Regions from separate parts of the Paenibacillus sp. 2TAF8 genome, predicted to be linked through region 1. Evidence: predicted binding sites of a transcription regulator. Region 1 holds the regulator's gene; each other region holds the start of a gene.
The links. Region 1 encodes Rex, which represses fermentation and respiration genes when NADH is low (regulators of the CRP and FNR family bind a similar motif). Its sites were predicted from a motif close to TTGTGAAATATTTCACAA; they were not measured.

Region 1 (7,487 bases):
TCATTGCGCGAACCAGTGGAACGCCCGCCGTAGTACATCTCTTCCGCTGCTGCACCACCCAGTGCAATCATGATTTGCTCCTCTAGGAAACGTTTCGTATACAAAAACTGCTCCTGCTGCGGGTTATGACGCACATATCCAAGTGCCTGACCACGCGGACTAAGTGCTACCTGACTTACACTTCCAGGGCGCACAAGCTCTGCCATAATGGCATGTCCAAGTTCATGAATGGCCACTCTTTTCTTTTCCTCGACGCTCGACTCACGATCGGTTTTCTCACCCATCATCACTTTATCAATCGCAAGAGATAAATGACGCTGTTCGATGGTAAGTAAACCCTCACGCATCGCATAGATTGCTGCTTCATTCATGACACTTTCGAGCTGTGCACCTGAGAATCCGTAAGACTCTTCGGCCGTTTTTTCCAGATTCACTTCCTGCGTCAGCGGTTTGTTCACTGCGTGTAGCTCCAGAATGTGTTTTCTACCTTTTTTATCTGGTAAATCCACCTGAATATGACGGTCAAAGCGACCTGGACGTGTCAGTGCACTATCAAGCATCTCTTTACGATTGGTAGCTGCAATCAGCAATATTCTAGGCGTATCGGATGTATAGATACCATCCATCTCCGTCAGCAACTGATTTAAGGTCTGATCATACTCACGCTGTTGTCCACCTTCACGTTTACCGCCAATCACATCAATCTCATCGATAAAAATGATAGCATTCTCCTTGTTTTCCTTCGCAGCCCGTGTTCGGGCATCCTTGAACAAGTCTCGAATTCTGCTGGCACCTACACCTACATACATTTCGACAAACTCACTGCCTGATGCAGCTACGAAAACCGAATCCGTGTAATGAGCCGCTGCTTTAGCCATCAATGTTTTCCCTGTTCCCGGAGGGCCCGTCAGCAAAATACCTTTCATTGGCCTTATCCCAAACTTCTGTATTTCTTCATGGCGGATCAGAAAGTCAAGCGCTTCTCTTAATTCCTGCTTGGCGCTATCCTGACCTCCAATTTCTTCAAACGTCAGTTTTGAAGGTCCTTTTTTCTTCCGTTTACGTTCTTGTCCAGCACCTACCGTGATTCCACCGCGCATCTGCATCATGAATAACAATCCACCAACCAGCAGTGCTGCAATAAGAATCGGAACGATATTCACCCCGATAAAAGCAAGAAAAATGATAACAACTGGGACAAATCCTATGGCTGCTTCTTTTGTCCATTTAGGCATTAGGCCACACTCCTATCTGACCGGGTACACGCGGCAGTATAATGAACTTGCTGGCTTCTCCGTCTCGCAGACTCACATAAACATTGTTGTCATCCATCGCCGTATTAACTTGAATTCCCCCTGTCGCCATCTTGGACAACGTCGGAGTAATCTCGGCGTATTGTTTGTTCTCCATCGCCTGTGCTACAGTAAACATGGCATCTCCCCACCAGTTTTCAAGCGCCTCATTGGAGTGGTCAACGACATCCAGTTTGAGCGCACGGGAGCCGATCAGATTCTGCCCTTCTCTATGAATATATTGCACCAGTCTACCCAAATCTACATTCGGCTTTAAATCAAGTTTCATTTGTACATCATTGCGGTTAATAGTTAACTGAACACTATTAACACCTTCGTACTGAGTAACCATCTTTTCAATTGGGCTCTGTACGGCTACTTGACGGTATATGAACCAACCTCCAAACAACAGGACGGCAGAAACAATAGCAGTAAGAACAATAGGCAATACTTTCAGCTTCAAATGAATTACCCCTCCCAAAATTGAGCCTATCCTCGTTCTACAGGCTTATATATTTAGTTGTACATGATGGTCTGCAACGTTATTTGCAGATTTATTTGCGTTTTTCGTTAACTTTAGTACATATCTGAGTATATCACATCGTATATACAATTTCGAAGGCGAAAATATGAATAAATTAATAATTTTAACTATTTCATTTTCATTCATTGGTTGGAATGCGAAAAAACCGGTTCAGTCGGTTTCCCGTCTGCCGGTTTTTTTGCTTATTGTTATGAGAAACTAATTTGAATTGACCAATCTATTGATCATTACTAGAGTATAACGAGGTTAGCTGTTAGGTAACGTATATACCAAATCGACCTGCTCTCCGTTGCTAAAGCGGTAAAACCGATAATAGTTATGAGTATCATCCTTATAGTACACTTGCCATACATAGATATTGTTCACGACGCCTGGCATGATGCGTTTGATCTCGCCGCCCGGCACGTCGGAGCTGAAACGATTGCGAATCTGCGTTTCGGACATGCCATTCTGCAATAACTCACTATGCACACCTGTAGCGTCTTTGACAGGCTGATTGTTATTATCAAACTTGACCCAGACCATGATATCCTGATTATCTTTGTTTTTGGCTGTCATCGTCCAGTAAATGTTGTCAGCATCACTTTTTTCGCCCCACACGTACTTTCGCAGCTCATCGGGAGATGTAATTCCCAGCTGGTTCTGTGCCGCCTGAATCGCCAATGCCTCTTCCTGACGCTGATCCTGCGTGACGTAGATATAATATTGCTGAAGTCCAAACAAGATCAGAACGAGAACGAGCAGCGATATCCAAATCCACTTCTTTTTTTTCTTCAAGAGTTGAACTTCCTTTCCCTAAAAACTGCGCATTTCAGGTTCTTCTTAACGAGCAAGCAGTTGATCAAAGGCCAACTGGGATTCCCGCAAAATGCGCTCTTCATCCAGTGTCAAACATTCACCATGTTTTACAACTTGTTTACCATCTACCCATACATGTTCCACATCTTTTGCCGAAGCCGAATAGATGGCATGGGAAATCAAATCCGTTTGAGGATAGAAGTGAGCCTGTTCAATGTTGAGCGCAATAAAATCAGCCTTTTTACCAACTTCCAATGCACCAGTATCGTTCAGGAAGATCGACTTCGCACCGTACGCTGTTCCAAGAAGCAATGCTTCCCCAGCAGGCACGGCGGTTGGGTCACCCGATACTCCTTTATGAATTAAAGCTGCCAGTCTCATTTCCTCAAACATATCCAGATTGTTGTTGCTTGCCGGTCCGTCTGTTCCAAGAGACACGGTAACACCTGCTTTTAACAGAGCAGGCACACGGGCAACACCCGATGCAAGTTTCAAATTACTTCCTGGATTATGAGAGACAGCTACATCATGACTTGCCAAGATCTCGATCTCTTCGTCGTTCAGATGCACAGCATGAGCTACGAGTGAAGGACGCGAGAAGAAGCCATGCTTCTCCAAATGCGCCACAGGACGCAGGCCGTAATCGGTCACATTCTGCTCCACTTCACGTAATGTCTCAGACATGTGCGTATGAAGTGGCAGGTTTAAATCATGTGCTACCTGTACAAGCTTCTCTATGTAATCTGGAGGGCATGTGTACGGTGCGTGCGGAGAGATTACGGTTGTGATGCGTCCATCCGCTTGTCCATTCCATTCACGCGCAAATGCAGCGGACTCTTCGAGCTTTCGCATCTGCTCTTCTTCGGAGCACAGTCCAATGACACCACGAGCCAGCGCAGCTCTAGCCCCTGACTGTTCAACCACTTTAGCCACCTGATCCATGTGGTCATACATGTCCAGGAAAGCTGTTGTTCCACCTTTTAACATCTCAAGCACCGAAAGGGATGCTCCCCAATACACGTCCTCTGACGTCATTTTCGCTTCCATTGGCCACATTTTTTCTTGCAGCCACACTTGTAGTGCCAGATCATCACCATGCCCACGAAGAAGAGACATCGCCGCATGACCATGCGTATTGATCAGACCCGGCAGGAAGAACAGTCCTTTTCCATCTACTTTGGATAGGTTCTCGTCTCCATCCGGCAACGTCTCACCAATATGCACAATCTTGTCATTCTCAATGACCATATACCCTTGAACCACAGTCCAGTTTGCACCTTCATTGACTGCGAACTTACCATTGTGGATTACCCATTTATTCGTTGTTGTCATCTTGCTCTTCTTCCTTCCCATTTTCCAAATAATAAGCCAAGCTGAGCAAATCCGTTGTAAAATCAGCATGATGAATGCGGACATGCGGAGGCGTTTTTAGAATCGTTGGTGCAAAATTCAAGATCGCTTCAATCCCTGATTCAATCAGTTGATCGGCAACGTTCTGAGCTTCTATATCCGGTACGGTAATAATGCCGATACGGATGTTATCTTTCTGTACCGCTTCCGTAAGATCTTCCATCGGTTGAACCGTCAGGGTGTTGATTTTACTGCCAATCTTTGGCCCAAAGGAATCAAAAATAGCTACAATTTTCATATTGTCCTTCAGATATGCATTGTAATTAGACAATGCGTGTCCGAGATTACCGGCTCCCACCAGAGCTACATTAATTTGCTGGTCTATTTTTAAAATGTGACGAATCTTCTCAATCAGGTAAGAGACGTCATACCCGATCCCTTTGCGACCAAAATCTCCGAAATAAGCCAAATCTTTGCGGATCTGAGCCGGATTCAGATCCAGTCGCTGCCCAAGCTCCTGTGAGGAAACCGTTGTTACCTCACGCTGAACCAACTCGTTCAAATAACGTAAATATACAGGTAAACGCCTTACTACTGCTTCTGATATTTTTTCCGATTTCATTCCTGCTCCCCCTTACCATTGCCACGATAAAATGTAATAAATATTGAAAAGATGAGCATTCTGTATACATGCAAAATCCATGCATTATTCTTCATACAGAATGCCCGTATTTTTGGGATTATAAGTTCCATATATGCGTTGCCTTTTAGAAGTCTTCCTCGAGTTTAACGTCATGTAGATGTGCAATGCAATATTATCGCCTAAAAATCATTAATTTTGCTTTTCACTTGGGCGATCAAGCCATTCTGCGATGCGTGGAACCATCTGTTCAGTGAGCATATGCTCCATTTTGGGTCCCGGCAGTGAATAGAGGAAGTACTTGCCGTAATAAGCCTCAATCACTCGTGTATCATACACAATGACGATACCGCGATCCTTCCCCGTCCGAACAAGCCGGCCAAATCCCTGTTTGAAACGGATGACTGCCTGCGGCACAGACAGCTTCATAAATGGATTTTTTTTCTGCTCTTGCAACAGCTCACTCTTCGCTTCCAGAAGCGGATGGTTAGGCGGCTGGAAAGGCAGTCTTACAATGGCAAGACAGGTCAACGCTTCACCCGGAATATCCACACCCTCCCAGAAACTGCTCGTTCCCAGTAGAACCGCTGCTTTGGCATCCTGAAAGCGTCGGGTCAGCTTTGAACGATTTCCGCTGTCAACACCCTGCCCCAGCAGCGAGATGTCATTTCCGGACAAAGCCTCTTTGAGCGGCTCGTAAACTTGTCGAAGCATTTTATAAGAAGTAAACAGCACCATCATACGTCCTTGGGTAGCTATCGCTGTTTCGGCAAGAGAATGCACCAGCATCTGTACAAAGTGTGCATCTCCTACACTGCCTTTCAGACTCGGGAAATCACGCGGTATCACTAACAATGCCTGTTCCCGATAATTGAACGGAGAAGGAAGCATTGAAGTCAGAAGCCGATTATTGTCGGCAGCTTCCTGCAGGCCCAACTGCTCAATCATGAACTGGAATGACTTATCTACCGATAGCGTAGCCGAAGTAAGTACAACGCTTTTCTTTTTATCGAAAAACATCTCTTTCAGTTGTGCACTTACATCTACCGGAACAGCATACAACTGAAGTGACTTGCTGCGGAATTGACCACTCGCCTCCATCCAGTACACCGTCTTGGCATCGTCCATACGCATGAAGAACCTTAAATTCTCCTTCATCGTGGTCAGATCTTTCAATAGTCCGGTGATATCCGTGATCAGACTGTCGGCCTGATAATCATCTTGATCTTCTTTTACTTCAAGCAGTAGTTTGTCACCCTTGCGCACCAAATCACCCAATGTCACGTAGATCTGGTTCTCCAAATCCTGCAACTCCTGCCACTTGGCGGGCTTCTGAGACGCTTTAAGGCGTAGCGAGAACTGTCCAGTCTCCCCTGGAGAAGCATCACTCCGTTCAGGCAAAAGACCAAACAGAGCATCGCTCAGACGATCCCACATTTCCTTCACTTCCACGGCGAGAGGAAACATCTGATCCACCATTGAACCCCACTGTACGCCGTTTTCGTGTCCTGACAATTGAGAGCGAAGCATCGGAAGCTGACCATTACGACTATCTTTAAACAAACGGGTCAGTGTGTGTACGAGCGTAAAATACTTCATGTGAAGCCCCAAATGTTTACCCGCTACATCCTCAAGATGATGCGCCTCATCAATGACCAAGCTTTCGTAAGCTGGCAACAGCTGATGAGCAGCCTTCACGTCTGTGAATAACTTGGAATGATTGGTAATCACAATATCAGAAAGTCCCGCCTCATGTTTCGCACGATGATAAAAGCACTTGCGGAACCACGGACATGATCTACCGAGACAAGACTCGGACTCACTTTGTACCGTTTCCCAGAAATCTCCCCCGCGTGCACTGAGGTTCAATTCTTCATCGTCACCTGTTTCGGTTTGGGTCAGCCATACGATCATTTGTGCTGCCGTGAAGTAGTCCTCTTTCGGCGTAGCAAATTCACGTTTGTTGATTTTGTGTTCGAATTTACGAAGACAGAGATAATGGCCTCTCCCCTTGAACACGGAAGCTTTGAACGGAAAAGGAACCACCTGCGTCAGCATCGGAATATCCCGCTCACGCAGTTGTTCTTGCAAGTTAATGGTGTGAGTGCTTACCATCACCTTCTGTTCTTGTTTTACACTTTCATAAATAGCAGGTAACAAGTATCCCAGAGATTTCCCTGTTCCCGTTCCTGCCTCCAGCAAAAGATGTTTCTGTTCGTCCAGCGCTTGACGAACACTGCCAAACATCTGTGTCTGTGCTTCACGCTCTTCGTAGTGATCCAGTGTCTCTTTCAGGTTCGCTCTCACCTGATCCATAAACTGATCAAAGGTCACACCATCCAGCGGATTCGCTTCTCTTTCATCACGTGGTGCACCAATTTCCGTCCAGTCACTGACGTTAAGCGCCAGCTGACGGTAATACGTATGACCGTCAAGGTCCTGAATCGGTTCTGCTTCCTTCTCTGCACGTAGTCCGTCGAAAAACCAGCCCAGATCACTGTCTTCTGGTGCAAACAGATCGCTAAGCCGCTGAATTGTAATTAACGGCATCTCTCTAAGCTCATCGAGACATTTAAGCAGAACATGAGCTGTTGCCAGTGCATCACTGTCTGCCTGATGAGGACGGTCATGTTCAAACCCAAATTCGGCTGATACATAGCCGAGCTGATATGAACCCAGCGACGGAAATGTAATCTTCAAGAAATCAATCGTATCCAGAATACGGCCTGTGAAAGGCAAATAACCACATCGATCAAGCGCGTTCTGTAAAAAATGAAAATCAAATGCAACGTTATGGCCCACTAGAACCACATCGTCAAGAAGCGGTACCATCTCCATCATCATCTCTTCAAGAGACGGAGCA
Region 2 (7,487 bases), on a different contig from region 1:
CGAAGTTTTCTTTTTTCCGGTTGCAGATTGTTCTGCCAAGCTCAGGACCTCCTTTATGTGAATAATTTGCATTTACAACTGAATAGTAATTGTGAAGCACTTCTATACATTGTTTGTTATTATCGGGAAGGTTATGTATCCGGCGAGAGACAGCATATGTTTCCAAAGAGAAAGAGATGGGGAAGTTATATAGATCGCGCCGCTTGATTTGGTTCACAACCTGTTAGTCTATAAATAAAGAAGAATGATGACGAGCAAAATAAAAAGTACAATGAACAACACCTTCTCATTACCTTCTTCAGGAGGCATCATCTTGTATCTTGGCTCCTTCCTTAGCTTGAACGTCGTTAACTGGACAGCCTGATTACATAAGGATACGGCTCCCTTTTATAATCATATTCGAGGAGACCGTTACATGACTGAGTCAAAAGCGGATGAAGAGACGGAAAATCCTGAATAAAATCACAAAAATCATGCCTTAAAAACGTAACATAAACATGGACAATCACTTGTACAAGGTTCATACTATAATGTGACCAGTGGTTAATAAGTCCTTTGCACGAAAAAAGGACATCAGCCTAGTAGCCGTTCTACTGTGAGCTGATCTACATATCAACAGAGGAGTTGTTGACACATGAACGAAAAAACGTTGGACATGTTCCGCACGTTAACGGAATTCCCTTCCGCCTCCGGTTTTGAACGCGAGCTGCGCGGCTGGATGAAAGAGCAAATGTCCGCTTATACCGATGAATTTGTACAGGATCGTCTGGGGAGTCTTTTTGGTGTACTGCGCGGAGAAGAATCTGGGCCTAAAGTTATGGTTGCCGGACATTTTGATGAAGTAGGTTTTATGACCTCAGGTATTACAGAAACAGGGATGGTTAAATTTCGTCCACTGGGTGGATGGTGGAGTCAGGCTGTACTATCACAGCGTCTTCAGATCATTACACCTGAGCGCCGGATTATAGGCGTTGTTGGCTCTACACCGACTCACCTGCTGGATGAATCCCAACGCAACAAACCGGTAGACCTGAATTCAATGTATCTAGATATTGGTGCAGATGATCGTGCAGAGGCAGAATCGTGGGGCATCCATCCGGGGATGCAAATCGTACCGATCTGTGAATTCACACCGATGGCCAATCCAAAGAAAATCATGGCAAAAGCTTGGGATAACCGTTATGGTGTTGGACTAGCCCTTGAACTGATGGAAGAACTCCACAAAGAAAAGTTGCCTAATATACTCTATTCAGGTGCAACGGTTCAAGAGGAATTGGGTCTTCGCGGTGCACGTACAGCTGCTAATCTCATTCAACCGGACATTTTCTTTGCACTAGATTGTAGCGCTGCCAACGACATGACGGGTGACAAACAGTCCTTTGGTCATATTGGTCAGGGTGCACTACTCCGCATACTTGACCCTGGCATGTTCACTCATCGTGGCATCGTTGAATATGTCCAGGACACGGCCTCCTCCAATCAGATTAAAATGCAGTATTTCATCTCGCCAGGCGGTACTGATGCCGGTCAGGTTCACTTGAGCGGTATTGGTGTACCTTCCACCGTAATTGGCATCTGTGGCCGATATATTCACACCTCTTCTTCCATTATTCATACGGATGACTATGATGCGGCCAAAGAGCTGATCGTAAAACTGGTGAAAGGTCTCGATCGTACAACGATGGAAACCATTATTAATAACGCTTGATTTAGGCATAAATCAACGGTTTAAATCTTCAAACTATAGAGATACCTCATCGAATCTTTTTCGGGGTATCTCTTTTTCTATTGGTCACATAAATAAATGGATCGTTTGAACATGTTGAGCACGAGATACATAAGATATGATAATGAAAGGTTAGTTAACTAAAGATGAAGAATAACACATCAAACAGCGGGGGACCTTTGTATGGCAATGGGAAGGAACGGAAAATCAAATAAAGGTTCCAGAAAAACTAATGCCGCAAATACCCTACTAAGTGGCAATTTAAAAGGAAAAAAACTTGAATTGATTGTTGCTGCGTTATTGGTTAGCGGGAAATTAAGAGTGGATGCGGTTACGCTGTTTAGAGAAGCCACATTAGTTGTAGAATTAGTGGGCCAGTATAAAACACTCCAAAAGATTGAACCCTCTAATTCAGATAAATTAGTACAATTTTTGGATGAAACGGGCCGAGATATGACTCTAAACGATGTCATTCAGGCTTTTCAGCAACGTATAAATTCCTAAATGCCAAGCATGAAAAGAGGTGGCTGTGATGTCTGAGTTTGATGGAGTTGGATTTGCCGAGCTGTTGATTGTACTTATTCTTGTCGTTTTATTTGCGTTTGGCACTACAGATATCGATACGCTCAGCAGTACACCTACGAAAGCTTGAACTTGCCGTTGCTTAACATGGTACCTAAACCGCAATTTTAAGACAGTGCCATCTTAGTATATTCATCAAGATAAACTCTTTAATTGAAAACGCCAGTCCATAAATAATGGGCTGGCGTTTGTGGTTGTACTACAGAAATAAAGGTGAGAAAGCGACCCAGGCCAAAATCATTGTTAGTATAACGCAGACATTTTCCACAACTGCCCCATGCTTGGTTCCTGTACTCATCAGGTTTGCCCGGATGCGCAGCTTTAAAGGCGGCAAAGGCCGTATCCCCCGATTGGTCAACGAATCAGCAATCAAATGTAGAGCATATGCGGAGCCTCCAGCTACCCAAATCTCTGGGCCCTGCTGCTGTGTTGTACTATACAACAAGCCTGTCCAGATGGCCGTTCCATACAAAGTATGCGTCAGTCCCCTATGCGTCAGTGTCGTACATAGCATAAGCAGACTACCTGCAATCAGATTCCACGGAGCAAAAGCATGACCATAAAAGACCAAGCCTAGTCCAATGGCAAACATCAGCACTTTACGCAACGAGCGCGACGGCAGGAACGACACAAGCCCAATCAGTATGGCGAGTAGCAAATTCCACGGTTTCGCCGGTACGTAAAAATACACAAATACGGCAGCAGGTAAAAGAATTGTCTGCAATAGTCGAATCAGACTACTCGGCAATGCCTTTGATACCAGCAATGAATTAGGCTCATCAATATCAGGCAGCAATGAGCCAATCAGGGCTACCGTTAATGCCGGAGCTGTAACCTGCAATCCCATCAGCTGTAATACTGAAAGTGAAACGCCTGTACCGATAATCAGGTGGGATCTTCCCATCATGATGCAAAAACGTCCTTTCGAGAAAATAGGGAACGTAACCGACCCCAATCTGATCATACCTCGAAAGAAAAACAAGAACAATAGTTCGCATTTCTTATTTTCAATAAATATTTTTCATTCGTGATGCTCATCACACTTATTTTAATATGAATGATCTATCGTAATTAGTGAAATTAATCACATTTAGTTCAGGTTAGTCGTTGTATAATTCAAATATAAGCCATTAAAAATGTTGGTAAATGCACAGGTTTACCCAAGGAGGCATTCACATGAACGGAAATAAAGAAAGACTAGTTGTCATTGGTAATGGTATGGCCGGAATAAGCACCGTGGAGCAAATTTTAAAATTAACTTCACGCTTTGATATTACGGTTTTTGGTACAGAACCTTATCCTAACTACAATCGTATTATGTTGTCCTATGTCCTGGAAGGTAGCAAAACGCTGGATGACATCGTTCTTAACGATCTTCACTGGTACAAGGACTATGGCATTACGCTTCACACAGGCACAACGGTTGCTCGCATTGATGCCAAGAATCGTGAAGTGGTAACCGAAGATGGAAACCGCACTCCGTATGACAAAATTATCATCGCAACGGGTTCAAGTTCTTTCATCCTCCCTGTACCCGGACATGACAAGCAGGGTGTCGTTGGGTTCCGTGATATCGCTGATTGCAATATCATGCTGGAAGCTGCAAAAGAATATAAAAAAGCAGCTGTCATCGGGGGCGGCCTGTTAGGTCTGGAAGCAGCCAAAGGACTTGTGCAACTCGGCATGGATGTAACCGTTGTGCATTTAATGGATGATCTGATGGAGCGCCAGCTCGATCCACAGGCTTCCGCCATGTTGAAAGCGGAACTGGAACGTCAGGGAATTAAATTCAAAATGGGAGCACAAACCTCCGAACTCCTGGGTGGAGACCGGGTTGAAGGGATTCGTTTTGCCGACGATTCTGTGCTGAATGTTGATTTTGTAGTCATGGCAGTTGGTATTAAACCCAATACAGCTGTGGCCCGCGAAAGCGGTATCGAAGTCAACCGAGGCATCATCGTGGATGACTACATGCAGACTTCATTGAAAGATGTTTACTCTGTTGGGGAATGTAACGAACATCGCGGTGTATGTTACGGACTTGTAGCGCCACTGTTTGAGCAAGGAATGATTCTTGCGAAACATATTTGCGGAGTCGAAACAGCTCCGTATGAAGGCTCGGTTGTATCAACTAAATTGAAAATTTCGGGTGTTGATGTCTTCTCTACTGGTGAATTCATTGACAGCCCGGAACATACCGTGATTTCGCAAAAAGACGACTGGAAACGAACGTACAAAAAAATTCTGCTTCGTGACAACAAAATGGTAGGTGCCGTACTCTTCGGAGACATTACCGATTCTGCCGAACTGCAGAAACTGATCAAAAACCAAACGGAAATGACAGATGAATTGTACAGTTCTCTTATGGGTACAGGTTGCGGCGGTCACAAAAAAACAACTTCTGTTGAGACAATGCCGGAAGACGAGATTGTTTGTGGATGTAACGGCGTAACCAAAGGTGCAATCGTGGATGTCATTACCAATCAGGGTCTTACCACAATTGATGAAATTAAAGCCTGCACCGGTGCAACCCGCTCTTGCGGAGGATGTAAACCGGTGGTGGAACAGATTTTGCAATATGTGCTTGGAGATGGCTTCACTGCCGGTAGCAAACAGGGAATCTGCAGCTGCACATCCCTCGGACGGGATGAGATTGTTGCTGAAATCCGGGAAAAAGGCTTGCAAACGAGCAAAGAAGTGATGAACGTACTTGGCTGGAGCCAGCCTGAGGGTTGCTCGAAATGTCGTCCGGCCATCAACTACTATCTGGGCATGATCTATCCAGACACACACGAGGATGAGAAAGAATCCCGTTTTGTCAACGAACGTATGAACGCCAATATTCAGAAAGATGGAACATACACCGTTGTACCTCGGATGTATGGTGGTGTTACAACACCAGCGGATCTGAAAAAGATCGCCGACGTTTCGGTCAAATACGATATCAAAGCCGTTAAAGTAACAGGTGGTCAGCGTCTCGATCTGATCGGTGTCAAAAAAGAAGATTTGACTAAAGTATGGGCAGAACTCGATATGCCTTCAGGCTACGCTTACGCAAAATCGCTTCGTACCGTTAAAACGTGTGTCGGCTCCCAATTCTGCCGCTTCGGTACACAAGATTCGATGGCGATGGGTGAAAGAATTGAACGTAAATTCGAACGACTGGATCTGCCAGCCAAATTTAAATATGCCGTAAACGGTTGTCCTCGGAACTGTGCTGAAGCATGCACGAAGGATATCGGAATTGTCGGTAATGATGGCGGCTGGGAAATCTTCATTGGTGGTAACGGCGGGATCAAAGCAAGACTCGCTGACTCGCTGTGCAAAGTGAAAACCGATGATGAATTGATTGAATTGTGCGGAGCCATCATGCAGTATTACCGCGAGACAGGTAACTATCTGGAGCGTACTTCGGAATGGGTAGAACGCATGGGTCTGGAGCACATCCGCTCGGTTGTTGTGGATAACGTTGAGGAACGTAAAGCGTTGATGGAACGGATCGAGTTTGCCCTTGCACAGGTGGAAGAACCATGGCAAAAAGCGATTCGTGATGAAGAAGGTCAAAGCAAAATGTTCCATAGCATCGAAGTTACGGCTCGCCCATAAACAAAATCATATGTTGTTGGATTCAAGTAGAGAAACAAATTGATGTAAAAGGAGTGGTTTACGATGACAACCAAACAAACAGGCACGTATTTCCCGGCTGGAGCTATAGATGAATTCCTGCCACGCATTGGCAGAGTTGTCGAGATCGAAGATCTTCAGCTTGCGGTATTCCGTACTTCGGATGGCACCATCTTTGCTGCTGACAACCATAATCCCCACCCTAAGGGTGGGCCGCTAGCGGAAGGCATAGTCTCTGGACACTATCTCTATGATCCACTGTATGATTGGAAAATTGATTTGACAACAGGTCAGGTGCAAGCACCAGACAACGGTCAAGTGCAGATGTATCCGGTCAAGGTGGAGAACGACCAGGTCTGGATTGCTGTATAACCTCTGCTCTACTGTAACATTGGGGATTGAGATTGATGTTGATTAATGGGGGAAACCAAGATGTATACACCAAGTGTTGAAGGAATTATTGAAGCAGCCGTTAAAAAAAGAGACCAGATGAATGCAAGTTTGCCACGTTACATGGTTGCTGCCCTAATGGCAGGTGCATATGTGGGTCTGGGCATCATCCTGATCTTCAGTATCGGAGCTCCGTTGCTCGCTGCACATTCACCGCTGCAAACGATGCTGATGGGCATGTCCTTCGGACTCGCCTTGACGCTGGTTATCTTTGCCGGGTCGGAACTGTTCACAGGCAACAACATGTTTTTTACGATGAGCACACTTGCAGGGCGAACCACAGTAAATGAAACGCTGAAAAACTGGGGACTTGTCTTTCTAGGCAACCTGATCGGTGCCATCCTGCTCAGCCTGCTGATTGTCGGAAGCGGCCTCTTCAAAACAGCCACCCCGGAACATCTGCTGTTCGTCGTGTCTGCCAAAAAGATGGCTGCTCCAGTGACTGAACTCTTCTTCCGCGGCATTCTCTGTAACTGGCTCGTATGTCTGGCCATCTGGATGTCTGCCCGCTCCAAAGAAGATATTGCCAAGCTGGTTCTCATCTGGTGGTGTCTGTACGCCTTTATCGCAAGCGGATATGAGCACAGTGTAGCCAATATGACACTCCTGTCCCTGGCGTGGCTGTTGCCTAACCACCCGGATACGATTTCTCTCGCTGGCTGGTTCCACAATATGATTCCGGTCACACTTGGTAACATCATCGGCGGCGCCCTGTTTGTTGGTATGGCCTACTGGTACACTTCACCGGTACGCAAAAAAGCGTAATATACTACTCGCAGACTGTGTTCCAGAACTACTATTATCAATAGTTCCATGAATGCAATATATCATTACTTTTAACTTTATCTTTACTCAAAACTATGTGGGATGCCGAATCTGATTCAGCATCCCACATGGTTTTTTGATCTTCCCTTTACAAATTTACAAAGAGTGTATACATCGTTAATCTTCGGTTAACATAACCACATTATAGTCGGTGTATTGACTACTCAAATTAGTAAAGGATGATCACATCTATGGGAATCCATACGTACTTCCGATCGCTGAACGATCTTGAACGTATCATTCGTACCCCTGGTAAATTCAAGTTCGAAGAACATTGTGT
Region 3 (7,487 bases), 180 kb from region 1:
TTCACCTGCTTTACGTCCGTCTGGTGTCGTTCCTGTTTTCTTACCGTACACGACATTGGAAGTGATGGTCAGTACAGATTGTGTTGGCATTGCGTTACGATAAGCTTTGTGCTTGCGAATCATACTCATAAAGCTTTCTACAAGTTCTACAGCAATGCTGTCCACGCTGTCATCGTTGTTGCCGTAACAAGGGAATTCGCCTTCGATTTCAAAGTCAACCGCAATGCCTTGTTCATTACGAATCGGTTTAACTTTGGCATATTTGATCGCACTCAGTGAGTCAGCCGCTACCGACAGTCCCGCGATACCGCAAGCCATCGTACGTAAAATGTCTCGGTCATGAAGCGCCATTTCAATCCGCTCGTAGCTGTATTTATCATGCATGTAGTGGATCACGTTAAGAGTGTTCATATACAGTTTAGCCAGCCACTCCATCATCGGTTTGAAACGTTTCATGACTTCATTATAGTCCAGTACTTCACTTGTAATGGCAGGATATTCTGGACCAACCTGTGCTCCTGATTTTTCGTCACGTCCACCGTTGATCGCATACAGCAATGCTTTCGCCAAGTTGGCACGTGCGCCAAAGAATTGCATTTGTTTACCGATCTTCATTGCGGATACACAGCAGGCAATACCGTAATCATCGCCATAGATTGGACGCATCAGATCATCATTCTCATACTGGATGGAGCTGGTTTCAATAGATACTTTACTGCAATAATCTTTGAAAGCCTGAGGCAGCTTCGTGGACCACAGGACAGTCAAGTTCGGCTCTGGTGCAGGTCCCAGATTATGCAAGGTGTGCAGGAAACGGAAGCTGTTTTTAGTTACACGCGTTTCACCGTTGACTGACATCCCTCCGATGGACTCTGTTACCCAGGTAGGGTCACCACTGAACAATTCGTTGTAATCCGGTGTACGCAGGAATTTAACAATCCGCAATTTCATAACAAAGTGGTCAACCAATTCTTGCGCTTGTTCTTCTGTAAGGATACCCTCTTGCAAGTCACGTTCAATATAGATATCCAGGAAGGAAGACACACGTCCTAGGGACATCGCAGCACCGTTTTGTTCTTTGATTGCTGCAAGGTAGCCGAAGTACAACCATTGGAATGCTTCTTTGGCCGTTGTTGCTGGCAATGAAATATCGAAACCGTGCATCTCACCCAGTTGTTTCAATTCTTGCAGTGCCCGAATCTGCTCGGACAACTCTTCGCGCAGACGAATGACATCTTCATCAATCACGTCTACTTCCAGTGCATTGAGTTCACCCTTTTTGTTGCGAATCAGGAAGTCTACCCCATACAGAGCAACCCGGCGATAGTCACCGATGATCCGTCCACGACCGTAAGCATCCGGCAGACCTGTGATAATACCTGCTTTACGTGCTGCACGCATATCGGAAGTGTAAGCATCGAATACACCTTGGTTATGCGTTTTGCGAATGTTTGTAAATATATCAATGACACCTTGAGGCATTTCGAAACCATATGCTTCACAAGCATCAATCATCATGCGAATTCCGCCGAATGGTTGAATGGAACGTTTGAATGGAGCGTCTGTTTGTACCCCGACAATCTGCTCTTTGCTTTGATCCAAATAACCCGGTTGATGGGAAMTAATGGTCGCTGGCGTATTCACATCAACGTCAAGCACACCACCGTTATCCCGTTCTTTTTTGGTCAGATCGGATACAATATCCCACAATTCTTTGGTATTCTGGGTTGCACCTGCAAGGAACGCCTCGTCACCATAGTATGGGGACAGGTTATGTTCCAGAAAATCATTCACGTTAACCGTCTTGGTCCATGTTCCTTTGGTAAAGTTTCTCCAGCCTGTTTGTTGTTTAACATCTTTTTCGATCACCGACATCGTAATCCCTCCGCTTTTTTGGATTTCTGGACACATTATATTCTTGCAATAGACGTATCATCATGTGTCCAAAGCCGCGATTTATGTGAATTGTTTCACATGATCCGGAACACGTTCTCTCTACTGGGGAACCGGAACCGCGGAATGAATGTTTTTCTTATATTTTCAGTATACGTCGCGCTGGTTTCATCATCTGTGATTTTTGTCACAAAGCAAGCAATCTATGTCACTCCAGATGGGTGTTGTCTTATTGCACGATACGACGGTTGTTCACACTTGACTACTCCGCGGGCAGAACAACTTCAGATCGCCGTTATCCCCGGATTTTTTCGATTCACTTTTTCAAAGTGAAAATCCGGTGATAAATGCGAACGCTCCGCTTCTTCCGTCTGTCCTGCCCGCTCCGTTATCGTGTGAACCACTATTGTGCAAACAGCCACCTCCCTCCTCCATTCCTACCATTTAGGGGAACCATTGCTCCGCTATGCCCGGAGCAACTTCAGGATTGAAGGAAGTTCCTGAAAAACGGACGCTTCGCTTCTCCGTTTTTCTGCCCATTTTTTTGCTGCTTACGCGGGCTTCGTCCTTGCTACAGCTCCACTGGTACACTGTCGTGATGTCCGCTTCACGCAAACGGCTAGAACGTTCCTGAAAAACGGATGCTTCGCTGCTCCGTTTTTCTGCCCATTTTTTGCTACTCACGCGGGCTTCGCCTTTGCTACAGCTACACTGGTGCGCTGTCGTGTTGTCCGCGTTCAACGCAAACGGCTAGAACGTTCTTGAAAAACGGATGCTTCGCTTCTCCGTTTTTCTGCCCATTTTTTTGCTGCTTACGCGGGCTTCGRCRTTGCTACAGCTKCACTGGTYCYCTGTCGTGTTGTCCTCGTTCACGCAAACGGCTAGAACGTTCCTGAAAAACGGATGCTTCGCTTCTCCGTTTTTCTGCCCACTCTGCCTCACCTCCTACGCTTTTCTCTCCATTCTCACGTTCACTTCCCCTCTTACTCACCTCCTTTCCTGTTTCTCATTTCCTTTTCCTTATCTATACAGCAATCGGGGCTCCCCAATGTGGAGAACCCCTGAATCTATTACCTTAACCTGAAGTGGTTAGTTGTAATTTATGCTGCTTATTATTCAAATTTGCCGTAGAAAGCGTTGCGGTACACATCGGCCAGCTCAGTTACAAGCGGCAGTTTTGGATTCGCTGTTGTACATTGGTCTTCGAAGGCACGGTCCGCCAGGTAGTCTACACGCGATTCGAAATCTTTGGCGTCAAATCCGATTTCCTGGAATGATTCTTCGATGCCCAGTTTTTTGTTCAAATCACGGATCGCTTTGATCAAGCTATTTACGCCTTCTTCGGTTGTACGTGCTGGCAATCCGAGAATACGTGCAATTTCGGCGTAACGCTCATCTGCCACAAAGTGTGAATATTTCGGGAACGATGCAAATTTCGTCGGTTTTTTCGCATTGTAACGAATAACGTGTGGTAATAAGATGGCATTGGTGCGTCCGTGTGCGGTATGGTACTGACCGCCCCATTTATGCGCCAAGCTGTGGTTAATACCCAGGAACGCGTTGGCAAAAGCCATACCTGCAATTGTGGAAGCATTATGCATTTTCTCACGTGCCAGTTTATCGCCTTGCAGTGACGATTGCTCCAGGTATTGGAACACCAGTTGGATGGCTTTGATTGCCAGACCGTCTGTGTAGTCATTCGCCATAACGGATACGTACGCTTCAATCGCATGTGTCAATACGTCCATACCGGTATCGGCTACTGCGGTTTTTGGCAAACTGTATACGAACTCAGGGTCAACAATCGCTACGTCTGGTGTCAATTCATAGTCAGCGAGCGGATACTTCGTATTGCCATGCTCTTTATCGGTAATTACCGCAAACGATGTGACTTCCGAACCTGTACCGGATGTTGTCGGAATGGCTACAAATTTCGCCTTCGATCCGAGTCTTGGATATTTGTAGATCCGTTTACGGATATCCATGAATTTTTGTTTCAGGTTGTTAAAGTCCGTATCTGGATATTCATAGAACAACCACATCGCTTTGGCAGCATCCATTGGTGATCCGCCACCGAGTGCGATAATGCAGTCTGGTTGGAAGCGTTCCATCATGGCTGTACCACGGTCTACTGTTGTTGTTGATGGATCTGGCTCAACTTCAGAGAAGACTTCAATCGCAACCGGTGTCTGACGTTGACGCAGATAATGCTCTACTTTTTCCACATATCCGAGTTTGACCATCACCGCGTCTGTAATAATCGCTACACGAGTAATGTCCGGCATTTTGGCAAGGTATTGTGTTGCCCCTTTTTCGAAATAGACTTTGTTCGGCACTTTGAACCATTGCATATTCACGGTACGGCGAGCCACCCTTTTCACATTGATTAGGTTCACAGCAGTTACGTTAGAAGATGTCGAGTTACGTCCGTACGATCCACAACCCAGAGTCAGCGATGGCATGTTCGTATTGTAGATATCCCCGATGGCGCCATGTGTGGAAGGTGAGTTCACGATAATCCGTCCGGTTTGCAGGCGATCCGCAAATTGGTTGATCACTTCTTCATTGTTCGAGTGAATAACGGAGGAGTGACCCATTCCGCCAAAAGCAACCACTTCTGCGGCACGCTCGATACCATCTTTTGCAGATTTCACTTTGTAACATGCCAGCACCGGACTCAGTTTCTCGGCGGACAATGGGAATTTTGTGCCTACGCCTTCAATCTCGGCTACCAAAATTTTAGTGCCTGCTGGTACTTCAATACCGCACATTTTGGCAATGTTCACAGCGGACTGACCTACGATGGATGGATTAACCGCACATTTCTCTGCGTTAATTGCACCTGCTGTCAATTTGGCTGCCTCTTCTTTGTTTACAAAATAACAGCCGTTCGTGATCATTTTCTTTTTCACTTGATCGAAGATTGGTTCTTCAATAATGACCGCTTGCTCGGATGCGCAGATCATACCATTATCAAAAGACTTCGACAGGATTAAATCCGTTACAGCCTGATTGATATCTGCACTCTTTTCAATAAAGCATGGCACGTTACCTGGTCCTACGCCCAGTGCCGGTTTACCACAGCTGTACGCTGCCCGTACCATCGCTGATCCGCCTGTCGCCAGGATGAGAGCAACATCATTGTGGTTCATCAGTGCGTTGGTACGATCCATGGATGGGTCATCAATCCATTGGATACAGTCGGCTGGAGCACCGTTTTTCACAGCAGCTTCATGCAAGATTTTCGCTGCTTCGCGGCTACAGTTCTGTGCAGAAGGGTGGAAGCCAAAGATAATCGGGTTACGCGTTTTAATCGCAATCAGTGCTTTAAACATCGTTGTGGATGTCGGGTTGGTTACTGGTGTGATCCCCATGATAATCCCAACTGGCTCCGCAATTTTCTGGAAGCTGTCGTACTCATTGTCTTCAATAACGCCTACTGTTTTTTCGTATTTAATGCTGTTATAAACATACTCTGTGGCGAATATATTTTTAATGATTTTATCTTCATATACACCGCGTCCGGTTTCTTCCACTGCCATCTTGGCGAGCATCATATGTTTATCCAGTCCCGCAAGCGCCATAGCCTGCACAATCCGGTCAATCTGCTCCTGATCCATGGACATGAATGCTGCGTGTGCTTTGTTCGCTTTGTCAATTAACGTTTGAATATACTGACCTGCTGTCGGTTCTTTTGTTGGGGCGACTTCATTCTTTACAGCCATCTCCCTCATCCTCCTAAAGGTTCGTATTGGTTTGTCTCTCTTCTTTACATCCACATCGTATCATGGGGAAAATATATATTATGTGATTTTTTTCACAAAGTATAAAAAATTTTAGTTAAGTTTTTAACATCCCTTTTTAGACAGGAAATCTCGTTCTATTTAAAATAGTAGATCAACAGCCTCATCCTTCCCTTGTAAAAGTGAATTTAATCACAATGTTTGGAATTTCGCCATTTTTAAAGGCTTTCCATGCCCCTCAAACGGTAAGATTAGGTATATACTGAACTTAAAAATTGAACCACCGCAATTTGTACCGTACCTCCACACGGCCGAGATGACCAGATCAGGATGGCACAGTTTGCGGCAAACCTCGGGGGCAACTTGTAGCTAGACTTGCCTGACCGGGGAGACAAAGGGGAGATCAACGTATGGGAGAACTAACAAACGTACTGGAAAAACGCGGAAACACTAGCTGTTTCTCAGAAGTGAATTTTAATCATCTGCTCGTGACGATGAAAGACCGAACTTACCCGGAAGGAACACATCTGTACTGGGAAGGTGACGTCTCTGACAAACTTTATTATATGAAACGGGGACGCGCCCAGATCACCAAATCGACCGATGAGGGTAAGGAACTGATTATGTACATGTACCAGTCGGGCGACATGATTGGTCAGGCTGATCCGTTCTTCGGTTCCAAACACAGCTTCTCGGCGGAAGTTCTGGAGGATAGCGAGATTGGTGTGCTGGAACACAAGGACTTGGAAATGCTGATCTGCCAGCATTGTGACTTTGCGATTGATTTTATGAAATGGATGGGCATTCACCATCGTTTGACCCAAACCAAGTTCCGGGATCTGATGTTGTACGGCAAACCTGGGGCACTCTGTTCTACCCTGATCCGGCTGTCTAATTCCTATGGAGAAGCGCATGGAGACCATGTGATCATTCATAAAAAAATTACCCACACGGACTTGTCCAATATGATTGGAGCTACCCGTGAAAGTGTAAACCGCATGCTCAGCGATCTTCGCAAAAAAGATGCGATCGAGTATGATAACGGCATGATTGTTATTAAAGACCTGAAGATGTTGCAAGGAATCTGTCACTGCGAACTATGCCCGAGTGAAATCTGCCGCATCTGACATGAACCGACTTTTCAAAAATATCATTCCACGTAAAAAAAGCCCAATTTCACTGAATCCAATTGGGCTTTTTGTGCTTCTTTTTATATGTTCAAGATGGGTTGACAAGTTCAAGTTTTATCGAATCTCGCGGACTTAATTTCATATCCAACCCGTTCTCCATTAATTCCTTGTCATTCACCTTAATCACCCAGCGCTGGTTCATGCGAGGTGTGATATTCTCCACGGCTACAACAAATTTGTTATTTTCCGACAACCGCACAACCCCACTGGACTTTAAAACATCACGAACCGTGCATTCCTGTACATAAATGCCGGCATACTGCCGATTCAGGTTCGGGTTATCCTGGCCGCCACTTACTTTCAGCAGGGTTGTCTGATAAGCGACACTGCTGCCCCCACCGTCGGCGGCTTTGACGTATATAATAACTTCATCTTTGGCATGAAGCTCCGTATCCCAATTTTCAGGTTCAACATCCTTGCCATTTAGCTTGACTGCCCAGGTTAGTGAGGAGTCGAGCGAAACCTCGCCCACAGATTGGATACGGCTTCCATCTGCCGTAAAATCAACCAGACCGCTGTTCAGCAACGCTTTTTTGAGCGTCAATCCCTCACTGAAATCTCGTTTGATGGACTTCGTTGCATCGGGTAAAAAGGTACTTCCATCAATAGCAACAGTAATCGTATTCGCTGAATCTTTCTCTGAGACAACTGGTTGTTCGGA
Region 4 (7,487 bases), on a different contig from region 1:
TCCCGAGCCACTTTGACCAACAATGGCGAGCTTTTCTCCTGGTTTTATCGATACATATCCCGTTTTAAGTGCAAATGAGCCAGGGGCGTAGTGAAAACGTACATTTTTCAGTTCAATGAATGACGGTGTTACGAACTCAGATGACGACGGACCCGTAGGAAAATGTGGATGTGACAGCTGCTCCACCCCTTCTTCGGACGAGGAATGGGTATTCGATTGATCGCTCTCTTCAAGCATCTCCTCAACCTTTTGAATGGCACCCATACTGGTGCGTCCGCTGTGAAAGGCGGTTCCTGTATTTTTTAACAAGCTGTAGAATTCCGGAACAAGCAGCAGCAATAGAAAAGCGGTATGAAAGGTCATTGATTTGAACACAAGCAGCTGAATAGCAAGCTCTAGCGCGACGATACCGATACTTAGCATCACGATGGCTTCCAGCATGAAGGTATTTGTAAATGCGATCTTCAAGATACTCATCGTTGTATCCCGATAACTGAGACTGCTTCGTTCAATCTCCTGTTGCTGACGGTTAGCCTGTCCGAATATTTTCAACGTAACCAGCCCTTGAAGCGAGTCCAGAAACGTGCCTGAAAACTCGGCCAGCTGTGCGTATTTTTCTTCGGATTTATTTTTCGTCTGCAAGCCGACCAGAATCATGAACAGCGGGATAAAAGGTGCAGTACACAATAGGATCCAGCCTGTGTTGGCATGTAGCGTGAAGGCAACAACCAGAATCACAATCGGAATGATCGATGCTTCCATCATTCTTGGCATGTACTGACTGAAGTAGCTATCCGCTTCATCAACGGCGTCCAGTGCAATACTCACCTTTCCTCCTGTCTGTCCTTGCAGAGACGAGAACATGGAGGCTTGAGTTAGATTCTGCAACACCTTGGAACGCATCTCTGTTTTGGCACGCGCAGCCATATGCAAACCAACTTTCCCGTTTGCATAAGTGAACAGCGTGCGTAGAGCCATAACAGTTAGCAATGTACCAAGAAGCAGCATGATCGATGAAAACGACGCCTTTTCCACAAAAATACGTTGCACAGCTTCGGCCATAAACACAGCCTGACATATAATCGCTGCACCAAGGGCAAGTGAAAAGGCCATAAGGAGAAGTCTGCTTTTCCGAAGTAAAGACATCTGCTGTTGAATCAGAATCGATTTTCGTCGACCTGACTGTTTTCCATGCTGTTTCGTTCGCTCTTTCCTTTGCCTTTTCACAGAATGACCCTCCTTTTTATTTCTTGCCTTTGACATAATCCGCATCAAACAGGAACAATTTGAACACCAGAATCAGAGATGGGATCAGTAGGCATAGTCCCCCGATGAAGACCACAACAAGCGCGAAACCCATAGCTGGTGAGGTGGCACTGCTCTGAATCGTGATATACGGATCAAGAATGTACGGATACTGACCGATGCCATAAGCAAAAAAGGCACAGAAAAATTGCAGCATGATACAAATAAATGCAAGTCCGTAACGACGTTCGTTATGCAGCAACCACATGGCTACCATGAAGAAAGCTACGGATAAGGCGAGCAGCCACCAGAGATCCATCATATTTTGAAAATGACGCTGATTGTGCTGACCCAGATAGATAAATGCAGTTAACGCTAAAATAATCGTGGGCGTACTCCAGAATAAAGAATATTTTCGCATGAGTTTCAAGGCACCCTTATCTTCTGCCCGTGACGCATAGAAGGTCAGGAAGGTTCCGCTAATAAACAATACAGATACAATGGCCAATCCAACGATACTCCAGGATAACGGATTGGTGAACAAAGCCCAGTAATCCAGCGAAACGGTCTCCCCCTGCTTCAAAATGAAGCCACCCTCGGACAACGTTAGGGCTACCGATAGCGATGCCGGAATTAACAACCCCGTAGCTCCATATAAAAACAGGTATACAATATTGTTCTTGGAACCGTAATTCTCAAAAGCATAGAACGAGCCGCGAATGGCAAGCAGAATAACAGCAATGCTTCCAGGGACAATCAATGCTGCGCCATAATAAGAAGCCGTATCCGGGAAAAATCCGACGATGCCAATATAGAAAAAGACAAAAAATACATTCGTAATCTCCCAGACTGGGGATAGATAACGAGAGATCAAACGGTTAATCAAATGATCCTGTTTCGTCAGACGTGCATAAAAAGCAAAAAATCCAGCACCGAAATCAATGGAAGCAACGATCAGATATCCATACAGAAATAGCCAGAGCACCGAAATACCAATCAACTCATAACTCATTGGGCACTTCCTCCATTCTCTGTATTCGCCGCAGTCTTATCTTGTTTCGATTGTAACCATTTCTCCATTTCAAGCTCGGCAGGATTGTTATTGAACAATCGCTTCAACACGAGAGCACAGATCACACCAAGTACAATATACAGGAGTAAAAAGACAAAAAATAAAATTCGTACACTCGGCGATGAGGTCGCGGCTTCTTCCACCCGCATGTACCCTCGAATAATCCACGGCTGCCGCCCGACTTCAGCATAGAACCAACCCATCTCTACAGCGAGAAAAGCAAGCGGTGCACTGAGTGCAACAAGACGAAGCAACCATTTGTTCAGCGGATTACGTTTCTTCCATAACACAAACAGAAAATATAGTCCGGAGATAGCGAGCAGAGCAAATCCGATGCCAGCCATCAGATCGAATAGATAATGCACCAGCAATGGCGGTTGTTCATCGAGTGGAAATTCGTTCAGCCCGGTTACCTCGGCATTGAAGTCTCCGAAGGCCAGAAAACTGAGTAGCTTGGGCAGATGTAGCGCCCCTATAATCTCATGCTCCGCATTCAGCCACCCGAGCAGAATCAAATCTGCGCCGCTCTCTGTTTCGAAATGCCATTCTGCGGCTGCCAGCTTCTCCGGTTGGTGTTCAGCGAGAAATTTGGCAGATACATCTCCAGCAAGGGAATTGAGTAAACTGAATACCAAAACAACGGCCATCATCAGGTTTAAGCCTTTTTTGTGGTACGCAGATGCTCCTCTTCTCAACATCRCCAGAGCCGCGATCCCGGCTAGTAAAGCCGCTCCTGTCAAATACGCAGAGCTTAATACATGGAACACTTTGGAGAACGTTGCTGTATTCAGCATCGCTTGCACAGGGTTAACGGCCATGAATTGACCTGCCTCCATGACAAAACCTTCGGGCTGGTTCATGAACCCGTTCACGGTTGTAATAAAAACCGCGGACATCCCTGCTCCCAGAACAACGGGAATCGTCAGCAGCCAGTGGATATACGGGTTCTTGAATCGATCCCATGTGTAGAGATAAATGCCGAGGAAGATCGCTTCGAAAAAGAAGGCGAACACTTCCATAAATAACGGCAATGCAATCACGTTACCAGCCAGCTTCATAAAATTCGGCCATACCAGGGCTAGCTGCAGAGATATCGCTGTACCTGTAACCACCCCTACGGCCACCGAAATGACGAATCCTCTTGACCACCTCTTCGCCATAAGTATGTAATGCGGATCTTTCTTCCGAATGCCGATGAATTCTGCTATCGCAATCATTAGGGGGATCCCCACACCGATGGTTGCAAAAATAACGTGAAACGAAAGCGTTAAACCGGTTACGAGTCTACTCCATAAAACTGTATCGATTGCCATTGTATACTGCCTCCTCTCAAACACTATTCATTTAATTATGAGAAAAAAATCACAAACGAGATGACAAAGATAGGTTGCCACACGCCTAGTGTATTTAGTCCTGCAAACGTAAGATGATATTTCAAGGTTGGATTCCTAATATCCTCTAATCACACAGCGTCTTAATCCTTGGCTTAGATCTATTAATCAAAATTATTATATCCTCAATTTTAAGCGATTCAATCGCTGACACGGCTTTGTTTACAAACGTTCAAGAAAGGATCAACTCTTTCTGACAACTTCGTGAAATTAAGCACAACCACCCTTTGGGGCTATTGCTTTATTAGAGTCGGACGTGGTAATGAGCCCTCAAAGGTTTTATTTATGAACATGGGGAATGGACGGATCATCTGGTATATTCTAAAAACCTGTTCTAAAGAGTCCTTCCATTAAAGGATGTGTATCCCAAAAAAAAGCAGCTGCCTCCTAGGGCAACTGCTTTTTTACTTCTATATCAGAAACAGACCAAGTGAAATATAAAAATACGTCTTCCTTCACCATGTAAATTCAGATCAGGGTATGCACTACTTTTATTATCAACTCATCAACACATGTATTAATGTGACTTTTCCGAAATACAACCCTCGGTGAAATTGCAATAACACATGGATAAATGTACTAATTCTACTGTTATCTTTTTCCTGAGTCAGTTACACCCGCTGTATAGCCATTTCATTTAAGATATGTCTTACCTGGTAGGTTCCCTCTTCTAATTCGGATTGAATGAATGACTCTACGTCATCCTTTTCCACATCATACAACACTTCAATTTCTTTGGAGAACAGAAGGTTTCCTTCCTTAATTTTGTGAGACAACGCAGCGATCTTCTTCGGCTTCGGCGCTTCACCCAGAATCTGTTGCAGTGCTTGAACGTAGGTTTCCAGAGGGCGAGCCCCAACCACTTTGATGCCTTGCTGCTCCTCGTTCACAATAATAATGGATGGGAAACCTCTTACGCCTAGCCGGGCAGTCATCTCGAAGTCTTCTTCCAACAAGTCTTGTGCAGATTGCTGAGTAGCACTGTCCACGATTTCTTTTCCATTCAGCCCTAGCCCATTCACAAGTTCAATCAGTACGTCATCTTCTCCAACATTTCGATTCATCGCAAATACAGCTTCTCGCGCAACCCTCAGAAAGGCATGTTCTTTGCCCGGATGCATACGCTCGATGACTTTAAATACGCGAGACGGCGGATAGGAAGACTGGATTGGGTTCTCAAGCCAGAGGGAACCGTCAATCGGCATCCGTGAGTGCTCGCCCACTTCTCTCCAATGGCCTGCCACATCTGCAGGTTTCTGAATGCCGTTTGCCCCATCTGAGAACCCTTCCCAGCTTGCTAACAGACCACCCATTTTGGTTTCCACATTAAAATAATGACCGTACTCTTCTATAAATCGATTTAACACAGGTTCCAGTGCCCAGCAATGTGAGCAGATGGGATCTGTTGCATAATAAAGTGTTATTTTTTTCTCTTCATGCTTTAGATTAATCACTTGCATTTCTTCATCATCAGTTACACCACATACTCCCGTTTCCAAATCACACATCATGGATTCATTACTCATCATTATCCCGCCTTTTTGATCTTATCTAATCGATTAACTTTGTGTTAGTATAATTATAATATCTACAATCTGAAGAACAAGTACGATTCTTTTTCTGACTAAGTATCAAAAAGTATACTAATGGGGGTTTTCGCATGAAATATGATTTTAATTTTGATCAGCTCTGTCCGGCTACCTATGCTTTTCAGGTCATTGGTGGCAAGTGGAATCTGCCGATCCTGGCGATTTTAAGTGAACAAGATAACATTCGTTATAACGAGTTAAAAAGAAGGCTGCCCGGCATCACACCAACGATGTTAACAAATTGTTTGAAAGACTTGATTCAATATGGAATCGTTCATCGGGAGCAATATAACGAAATACCGCCAAGAGTCGAATATTCACTTACACCATCCGGTAAAGAACTGGTACCTTTAATTGAATCCATGGTGGCATGGGGTCAGAAAAATATGCAGCAAGGGTTAGATTCACTTCAAAACTGATAAATGCCTTGTGGCATCATACGTAGTTAGCGGAAGTCCGGTTGTCCATCTTTGTACCAAATCCGGATTGGCAATGAAGGGTCGACCAAAAGCGGCCAGATCAATTACACCGTCATTGATTGCCTCCTCCGCCCTCTCCAGACTAAGATCCCCTACTCCGATAATCATATGCTCCCATTGCATCCTAACCGCCTGATGGAAGTTAAACTCACCTGACCAGTTAGCTGCATAACTTTCGGTTGAGGGATGCAATATGGTGATGCCCGTTTCACGAAAAAGCTGCAGATAAGCTTGGATTGTCTCCGCCTTGGAATTCCATACATATGACGCATCATCATCTTTTTTTTCGGAAAAGCGGATGATGATACGCTCAGGGCTTATCTCTTTTTTTACCGCCATAATGATCTCTTTCAAAAAGCGAAGTCTCCCCAGAAGATCGCCCCCATACTTGTCATCTCGTTTGTTCGTCCGCTCATTAATAAACTGGTCAATCAGATAACCGTGTGCCGCGTGAAGTTCAATCCCGTCAAATCCTGCCAAAACCGCACGACGAGCAGCCATCTGGAAATGATAAACGACATCCTCTATCTCTTGAGCGGTCATGGATTGGGGCATTTCGTAGGGCTTGCGAAGTTTATGCACCTTTCCCTCCGCTTGTATAGGGGAGGGCGCCTGTGGCATCCTGCCGATTAGATCGGAATGTGACAAGCGGCCCACATGCCATAACTGTGCGATAATCGTGCCACCGTGCTGATGAACAGCCTCCGTTACTTTTTTCCATGAAGCAGTCTGTGCATCTGTATATAATCCAGGTACCCCATATGTTCCTTTACCTGAGAGCATGGGGGTAATGCCCTCGGTAATAATCATACCTACGCCATCCTTGGCTCGTTGTTCGTAATATGCAGCAATTTCTTCTGTTACCGTTCCATCTTCATCTCTGGCAAAGCCCCTGGTCAACGGAGCCATGACGATTCGATTGCGAAGGTTCCAGTGATTGATCGTTACAGGTTTGAAAATGTTTAAAAGTGGGTGTGACATGTCTTTTCCTTCTTTCTTTTTGGAATTAAGGATATTGTAGAACGGATAAGACATATCGTAAAATGATTATAATATATAGAAGTATCACTCCGAGTGATATCTCACATTAAAGGGATATCCGGCAACGAATACTCGCTTAATTATCTTTATTTTGTATTTAGGAGGCCGTCATGGAATTATCCGATATTGACATCATGCTCGCCGTTGGACGCACAGGCAAAATCTCACAAGCAGCCAAGGAACTGAACTATGCCCAGTCCAATGTCACGACACGTATCAAAAAACTGGAGGAAGAATATCAGGTTCAGTTGTTTGACCGTTCTTCCAAAGGCGTGAATCCTACGGAAAAAGGAAAGCAGTTCCTTGCTTATGCTGCACGAATTCACAGCCTGCTGTATGATCTGGAGCAGGAGATGACAGACCCGAAAGAACCATTCGGCACATTGAGGATCGGAATTGTCGAAACGGCAGCATCGCGGCGTTTCATCGAGATTTTGAACGAGTATCAGATAAGGTATCCAAACGTGTCTATCTCTCTGGTGAATGCTACCTCCCCCAAGGTATTACGTCATAAAATTGAGTCCTCAGAGCTTGATGGTGCTTTTATCAGTGGGGCATGTGTCAAGGAAGGATTGAAGGTCGAATACGAAATGCAGGACACGGTGCATATCATCTCCAAACAAACGGAGACCCCACTCGAATCATTTTGTCAACTTTCATGGGTCGTGTT

Region 2: a site for Rex is predicted at 3,381-3,398, ahead of nirB (nitrite reductase large subunit NirB). Genes of this name have one in related genera too.
Region 3: a site for Rex is predicted at 1,959-1,976, ahead of pflB (formate C-acetyltransferase). Genes of this name have one in related genera too.
Region 4: a site for Rex is predicted at 3,668-3,685, ahead of AB4Z30_RS03070 (cytochrome ubiquinol oxidase subunit I). Genes of this name have one in related genera too.

What each region holds. Positions count from the first base shown of each region.
Region 1 is NZ_JBFRFN010000001.1:246,102-253,588, reverse strand. Features, by position in the region: gene AB4Z30_RS01285 (AAA family ATPase) at 1-1,235, opposite strand, end outside; gene AB4Z30_RS01280 (hypothetical protein) at 1,228-1,755, opposite strand; gene AB4Z30_RS01275 (DUF5590 domain-containing protein) at 2,083-2,613, opposite strand; gene AB4Z30_RS01270 (amidohydrolase) at 2,659-3,966, opposite strand; gene AB4Z30_RS01265 (redox-sensing transcriptional repressor Rex) at 3,950-4,606, opposite strand; gene dinG (ATP-dependent DNA helicase DinG) at 4,817-7,487, opposite strand, start outside.
Region 2 is NZ_JBFRFN010000015.1:46,159-53,645, reverse strand. Features, by position in the region: gene AB4Z30_RS20685 (M42 family metallopeptidase) at 635-1,708, shown strand; gene AB4Z30_RS20680 (hypothetical protein) at 1,910-2,230, shown strand; gene AB4Z30_RS20675 (metal-dependent hydrolase) at 2,508-3,215, opposite strand; gene nirB (nitrite reductase large subunit NirB) at 3,485-5,914, shown strand; gene nirD (nitrite reductase small subunit NirD) at 5,978-6,304, shown strand; gene AB4Z30_RS20660 (formate/nitrite transporter family protein) at 6,365-7,147, shown strand; gene AB4Z30_RS20655 (YfbR-like 5'-deoxynucleotidase) at 7,399-7,487, shown strand, end outside.
Region 3 is NZ_JBFRFN010000001.1:68,568-76,054, reverse strand. Features, by position in the region: gene pflB (formate C-acetyltransferase) at 1-1,875, opposite strand, end outside; gene AB4Z30_RS00370 (hypothetical protein) at 2,338-2,577, opposite strand; gene adhE (bifunctional acetaldehyde-CoA/alcohol dehydrogenase) at 3,006-5,618, opposite strand; gene AB4Z30_RS00360 (Crp/Fnr family transcriptional regulator) at 6,047-6,763, shown strand; gene AB4Z30_RS00355 (hypothetical protein) at 6,855-7,487, opposite strand, start outside.
Region 4 is NZ_JBFRFN010000002.1:208,499-215,985, forward strand. Features, by position in the region: gene cydD (thiol reductant ABC exporter subunit CydD) at 1-1,146, opposite strand, end outside; gene AB4Z30_RS03065 (cytochrome d ubiquinol oxidase subunit II) at 1,244-2,257, opposite strand; gene AB4Z30_RS03070 (cytochrome ubiquinol oxidase subunit I) at 2,254-3,630, opposite strand; gene AB4Z30_RS03075 (DsbA family oxidoreductase) at 4,320-5,234, opposite strand; gene AB4Z30_RS03080 (winged helix-turn-helix transcriptional regulator) at 5,369-5,716, shown strand; gene AB4Z30_RS03085 (oxidoreductase) at 5,702-6,757, opposite strand; gene AB4Z30_RS03090 (LysR family transcriptional regulator) at 6,928-7,487, shown strand, end outside.